DNA from 3 places in the Lysinibacillus sp. FN11 genome. Region 1 is predicted to be linked to each of the others. Evidence: riboswitches for the same ligand, from Rfam matches in the RefSeq annotation. Region 1 holds a riboswitch; each other region holds the start of a gene.
The links. A riboswitch is a leader RNA that binds a small molecule or an ion and turns the genes downstream of it on or off. The one in region 1 is predicted to bind cobalamin.
Positions count from the first base shown of each region.

Region 2: it holds a riboswitch for cobalamin, as region 1 does, so the genes downstream of both, NP781_RS09260 (ABC transporter substrate-binding protein) here and NP781_RS13130 (energy-coupling factor ABC transporter permease) in region 1, are expected to answer to the same signal.
Region 3: it holds a riboswitch for cobalamin, as region 1 does, so the genes downstream of both, cobT (nicotinate-nucleotide--dimethylbenzimidazole phosphoribosyltransferase) here and NP781_RS13130 (energy-coupling factor ABC transporter permease) in region 1, are expected to answer to the same signal.

Region 1 covers NZ_CP102383.1:2,436,748-2,439,019, reverse strand. Annotated here, with positions in the region: gene NP781_RS13135 (energy-coupling factor ABC transporter substrate-binding protein) at 1-66, opposite strand, end outside; gene NP781_RS13130 (energy-coupling factor ABC transporter permease) at 70-816, opposite strand; cobalamin riboswitch at 965-1,150, opposite strand; cobalamin riboswitch at 1,401-1,583, shown strand; gene NP781_RS13125 ((2Fe-2S) ferredoxin domain-containing protein) at 1,729-2,100, shown strand; gene cobJ (precorrin-3B C(17)-methyltransferase) at 2,105-2,272, shown strand, end outside.
Region 2 covers NZ_CP102383.1:1,731,173-1,733,444, reverse strand. Annotated here, with positions in the region: gene NP781_RS09265 (precorrin-3B methylase) at 1-297, opposite strand, end outside; gene NP781_RS09260 (ABC transporter substrate-binding protein) at 349-1,341, opposite strand; cobalamin riboswitch at 1,503-1,690, opposite strand; gene NP781_RS09255 (elongation factor G) at 1,873-2,272, shown strand, end outside.
Region 3 covers NZ_CP102383.1:656,192-658,463, forward strand. Annotated here, with positions in the region: gene NP781_RS03040 (ABC transporter ATP-binding protein) at 1-1,131, shown strand, start outside; cobalamin riboswitch at 1,228-1,404, shown strand; gene cobT (nicotinate-nucleotide--dimethylbenzimidazole phosphoribosyltransferase) at 1,496-2,272, shown strand, end outside.

The DNA of each region.
Region 1 (2,272 bases):
TTGTATGAACAAGGGAATGATGGCTAATAACACAACAATTGCTAATAACAATAAATTTTTTTTCATCTGTTAATGTGCCTCCTTTGTTGAGAAAACACGTAAAGTTTTTAGTTCGCTAATATTGTATTTTTTCAAGAAATTCATCACTATGACCGTTAAAATTCCTTCACTCACTGCTAAAGGAATTTGAGTTAAGGCAAAAATACCTGCAAACTTTGTAAAGGATGCCATAAAGCCTCCAACCTCTGAAGGAAAGGCTAGTGCTAGTTGTACAGAAGTCACAATGTATGTACCTAAATCACCAAGCATAGCTGCAAAGAATACGGCTAGTGAAAATGACAAGCCTACTTTTTGAGCACCTTTAAAGACAAAGTAAGCAATAAAAGGACCAACAATAGCCATAGAAAAGGCATTAGCCCCTAAAGTTGTAATTCCTCCATGAGCTAATAATAAAGATTGAAATAATAAAACGATTGTTCCAATTACACTCATTGCTAGAGGGCCAAAGAGTACTGTCCCAAGTCCTACACCAGTTGGGTGAGAGCAGCTACCTGTAACAGAAGGGATTTTTAAGGCGGATAGCACAAAGGCAAAGGCTCCTGAAAGCCCCAAAAGCATTTTTGTTTCAGGATTTTCATCAACGGTTTTTCGAATAGAACGCAATCCTAGAATGATAAATGGAATAGAGATGACCCACCAAAAAATAGCCCATTCGATTGGTAAAAAACCTTCCATGATATGCATGGCAAAGGCACGTTTTGGCACGATTAAAAAGGCCAGTAAAAAATAACTAAGTTTCCACCATGAAAATTTCAAAAAGCTTTCCTCCTAACTAATTAGTAGATTTTTAGAAGATTGCGTGCGTAATTAAAAAAAGCACTTCTCCACTGGTGGAAAAGTGCATAGCTAAAAAAGCAAATAACATTCTCATCTGCTAAGCCGCACACCTATCCTCGTAGGCTGAAACGATCACTTATTTTTCGGCAGGTCTCCTGGCTCTAGTTCAATGCTTTATAGGTCTTCCCATCCGTTGGACAGTGACATATTCTATAAAGCTCCCTATTACAGTGGCGGGACCGCGCCGGACTCAAACCGGCTTCCCTTTTAAGCAAAATGACAAGCACTTTGCACCGAAAAACATTCAAATTGTGAGATTTCACGACAAAGTGTAACATGAATTTCCATAAATATGCTATACCTTTTATAAATTTTTATAATTAAAGGTCAATGGCGAATATTCTGATAACGATTTATGCGTAAATTATATAGATTGTATAAATTTCATACCTAGTTCCATTCAAAATTGATAAATTTGTCATAAATTTTTAAAGAAATATTGAAATTTTAAAAAAATAAGATATGATAAAGACAGTTTTCTATTTAAAATTCTAATAAAAATTTCATATAAAACGTCAATAAGTGCTCGAATAGCTCGAGATAATAGGGAAATTGGTGAAAATCCAATACAGCCCCCGCTACTGTAATAGCTGATGAAATTGCAAAGCCACTGGTGCAAACTTGGGAAGGTGCGATAGTAAAATGAAGCTTAAGTCAGGAAACCTGCTTATTTGATTGTGCATGCAAACTTTTCGGAGGGAGAAGTTGAAGCGAAAGCGAGTACCTGTATTTCATGCTATTCGTTTTTATTTGGCTTCTACAAAACCTTTACTCTTCGTTATAGAGTAAAGGTTTTTCTTTTTCCAAAAAGCAAATGAGGGGAGACAGAAGATGACAACTTGGAATTTAGAGGGGATGAAAACACATCTCTTTATTTGCAATGGCAGTAGCTGCATGAAAAAGGATGGGGAGGAAATTACCTTAGCCATTCGAGATGAGATACAGCGGCAAGCACTCGATCAAGAAATACATACGACAAGAACGCGCTGTAATGGACGATGCAAGGATGCTTGTGTGGTAATTGCCTACCCCCAAGGGAACTGGTATCGTGTGCCATCAACAGAGCATGCTAGAACACTAGTACAAGATTTACATCATGAATCCTTATACAACGAACATGTCTTTACACTTCATGAAGGTACATTACAGCGTACTGCTCAAACAACTGCCATTAAAGGGATCGAAAAGGTGAAAGAGGGGTAACAACATGGCGCAAAAAGGAAAAATTTTCGTAGTAGGCTTTGGACCTGGAGATTTTAAGCATATTACGACACGTGCAGTAGAGGCATTACAACAAAGTGATATGATTATAGGCTACAAAACCTATGTAGAGCTGATTCAAGATTTAGTAAGTGCAAAATCGATTGTTAGTACA
Region 2 (2,272 bases), 710 kb from region 1:
AAAATCGCAGGCCTTCATGGCCATGATTGGACCAGAGGGAGCAACATAGAGACCTGCTTCCTGTAAGGCTTGCACCGCTTCTGTGGCATCGCACGTTGGTATGGATACGAGTATACTATAGGAAGCAGAATATTTTATCGCCCCCTTTTCGCCAGCAATTTCGGCTATTTTTTGAAGTTGTGCAGGCGTATAATGCTTATTAATAATGCCAGGGCTAACGGCTAGACGGGTAAACTCACCATGACGGTTCAGTGTCTCAAATGTTTGATCAGGTACATTTTTTTGAAATGCATTCATTTTTATCGCTCCTTATAAAAAAGGAGCTAGCAAAACGCTAGCTCGAATGGATTAAAAGTTTTCAGGATAGAAGCCCTTGGCTAAAATTTCAATGGCCTCTGCTGCACGAACCCCTTCAGACGCTGCTGAAAGTGGCAGGATGACAAAGCGCTCATTTTTGACCGCTTCCATCTCCTTCAATGCTGGATCATTTTTTAAGAATTGGATCTTTTGGTCTGCCGTTGTTTCACCGTAATCAATCACGACAACTACCTCTGGGTTGCGGTCTACTGCATCTTCCTTCGACACAGTTGTCCATCCTGATTCCACATCACCAAAGATATTTTGACCACCCGCGATTGTCACCAGCTCATTCATAAAGTTTTGACCAGCTGTAAATACATCCTTTTCACCGCTATCAAACACAAGAACACGTAATTTTTCGCTATCTTTTGGTAATTTAGCTTGTACTGCCTCTACATCTTTCGTCATTTGCTCAATTAAAGCTTCGCCACGATCCTCAATACGGAAAATCTTCGCGATATGGCGAATATCAGTGAAAATATCCTCTAATGTTGGCTTTGTCATGTTGGAAGCCGTATGTAAATACGTATGGATGCCTAATTCTTCAAGCTCTTCTGGTGTGCCTACACCCTTTTCGCCAAAGCCACTTTTCCAGCCTGCATATAGGAAATCTGCCTCGGCATCAATGACTTGCTCCTTCGTTGGGTATTGATCGGAAAGCACAGGGACTTTGTCGTATGCCTCTTGCAGTGGCTCATAGATTTTATCATCTAAGTAAGCTGTCCCTACCATAGAATCCTCTAAGCCAAGTGCTAGCATAATTTCTGTCACATGCTGATTTAAGCTAATCGCTTTTGTTGGTGCTTCCGTATATGTTTGACTTGTGTCATTGTTTTCAATGGTTACTTCGGCTGCCGCCTCAGATGGCTCAACCTTTTCACCTTGTGCTGCTGATTCCGTTTTGTCTTTTGCATTACAAGCCCCTAAAACAGCGACCAAGGCAATGATCATCATTAGCCATATACTTTTCCATTTCTTCATGTCCTTTTCTCCTTTGTTGTTAAAATATAGAAAGAAATCAGAGATTTCTTTACTACCCAGGTGTTTGGAAGGGCATAAAAAAACCCTCTTGTCGCCAAGAGAGTAGCATAGTGAAATAACGGTATATTACCTGTATCACTATCCCCATCCTCGTGGTTCTTAGTCAAAAAATACATACTGGCAGGTATCCTGGCTTAGGTTCATCATCTATACGCCTTCCCATAGTTTCACTACAGTGGCATGCTGTATAGACTCCCCATTTACAGTTGCGGGACAGCATCGGAATTGCACCGATTTCCCTTTTAAGCAAATGACAAATGCCATTTGCACCAATACGTTCTATAATGGTCAATACTATTGATAGACTAGCAGAAGAATATTTATCGCGCAATCAGTAGTATGACACTAAAAGTATAATCATCATTATATTAGCACTATTTCGACATAAAGACGAACTATTTTACAAGAAATATAGAAGCTAGTATTCTGTTACAATAAAAAGATAGCATTCTATAGAAACGAGGATTTCTTATGTACAAAACAATTGGTGTACTTGCGCACGTGGATGCAGGGAAAACGACCTTTTCTGAGCAAGTACTTTTTCATACAAATAGTATCCAAGCCCGTGGTCGAGTTGATCATCAGGATACCTTTCTTGATAATCACGAGCTGGAGCGCAGACGAGGCATTACGATATTTGCCGAGCAGGGGCGTATGAGCATTGGCGATGATACATACACATTGATTGATACGCCAGGGCATGTCGATTTCTCCCCTGAGATGGAGCGTGCCATTCGTGTGATGGATTATGCCATTATGATCATTAGCGCTGTCGAAGGGATACAAGGCCATACAGAAACAGTATGGCAACTTTTACGTCAATACCATGTCCCTACCTTCTTCTTTATCAACAAAATAGATCGTGAGGGTG
Region 3 (2,272 bases), 1.8 Mb from region 1:
TTAGATTCTTATTTAACCTATCTGGGAGAAATACTGTCATCATTTAAATTATTTAAGATATTTAATAATGAGATAAACGCCATAGATAACTATCAAAAGAGAATTACCTTATTATACAAAAATACTCTTGATAAAATGCGTTTAAGTATAAAATCAGGATCAATAATAGAATTATTAAACTTTACAAGTTATTTGATTATCCTTATTATAGGTGCCTACTTTATTTATAAAGGCAGCCTCACCTTAGGAGTATTAATAGCATTCACAACCTATGCCAATAACTTTAGTCAGTCATTTTTAAGATTTTCTCAACTAAATTCCTTTTTACAAGAAGCAATTGTGTCTGTAAATAGAGTAAAAAACTTAATGGGAGACAATAAATACAATATAAGGAAATTGATAGTATCAGACTATGTAAATTCATCGCATCATTTTAGAAAAGACAAAATAGTGTTACGGAATGTAAGCTTTACCTATACTAATGCATTATCTCCAGTTTTAGAAAATATAAATTTCCAAATACCTTTGAAGAAAATTGTATTGATTAAGGGAGAAAGCGGATCAGGTAAATCGACATTATTGAATATATTATCAGGTTTATACATTAATTATCAGGGTGAAATATTTCTATCCAATCAAAATATTAGATATATTCCTAATGATGTTTATAGAAAAAGGGTATGTTTGGTAACGCAAGAGCATTTTATAATGACAGGGACAATAAGGGAAAATTTGTTATTAGCAAAGCCGAATGCAACGGATGAAGAATTAATTCAAATTTGTAAAATGGTTAACATTTATTCATATATAGAAACGTTGGACTATAAATTTGAAACTCTTATTGGGCATAATGGGCTTGAATTATCTACTGGGCAACAGCAAAGACTTTCAATAGCAAGATCGCTTCTAAGAGATGCGGATATCTATTTGTTTGACGAGATTACTTCTGCGCTTGATAAAGACAACCAAATAAATATAGAAACATTACTTTTATATTTAAATAAAGAAAAACAAAAGACTGTTATATTGGTTACTCATCACCCTGTTTTAATAAGTGAAGCAGATAAAATATTTGAAGTTAATAACAATCAGGTGAACGAGAGGGATTCATTTGTTGTTACAAGCTCTTAATAAGCCTAAATTGTTTGAATAGCTGGTTGTACTAAGTTAACACTCAAAAAAATTTTTCCTCTTGACACTAAAAAAGTTGTAAAGTAGATTTAACATAATTACATAAAAGCAATAGGTGCCCACTTGGGAGAATAGGGAATAAAGTGAAAAGCTTTAGCGGACCCGCCACTGTATAAGGGAGTTTCATAGTGTATGCCACTAGCGAATTGCTGGGAAGGTGCTATGAGATGTTGAACTTGAGCCAGGAGACCTGCCTACATGCTTTAGAAGATATAGATGATGGAAAAGTCTGTAGTTTATTTGTCATGACAATAAACTACAGATTTTTTATTTTGTCTCAATGAGAACGAGAGGAGAAATAATCATGCAATTATTACAAGATACGATTCAAAATATTCAAGGGGTTGATATGAAAAGTATGGAGCAGGCTAGAAAACGGATTGATGGGCTTTGTAAGCCCCCAGGTAGCTTGGGTAAACTAGAATCACTTGCTGTACAGCTCTCTGGGATAACAGGACACTTATATCCGATGATCGACAAAAAGGTGATGATTGTTTGTGCTGCAGATCATGGTGTTTGCGAGGAAGGTGTAACCACGAATCCACAAGATGTGACGGTCTTTCAAACATTAAATTTTCCTGAGGGAGGTACAGGCGTTTGTGCGATTGCGGGCATTACCAATGCAAAGGTTGTCACAGTAGATGTTGGGGTAAAAGAAGATATTCCACTTGATGCAGGAGTCCTTATTCATAAAATTAAATACGGTACCGATAACATGGCACAAGGTCCAGCTATGGCCAAACAAGAAGCCATTCAATCGATAGAAGTAGGAATCCAGGTGGCCACTGAGGAAATCATAAAAGGTGCTGATGTACTTGGGACTGGAGAAATGGGCATCGGCAATACAACACCAAGTGCTGCGATATTAGCTGTTTTGACGGGATGCAAGCCTATCGAAGTAACGGGGTTTGGTGCAGGAGTAGGCCAAGGAGGCATTGCCTATAAAGCAGCAGTTATTGAAAAAGCAATTACCTTAAATAAGCCTAATCCAAATGATGTTATTGATGTTCTGGCTAAGGTTGGAGGATTAGAGATAGGGGCGATGACAGGCATTATACTTGGCGCTGCTGTCCATCGTAAA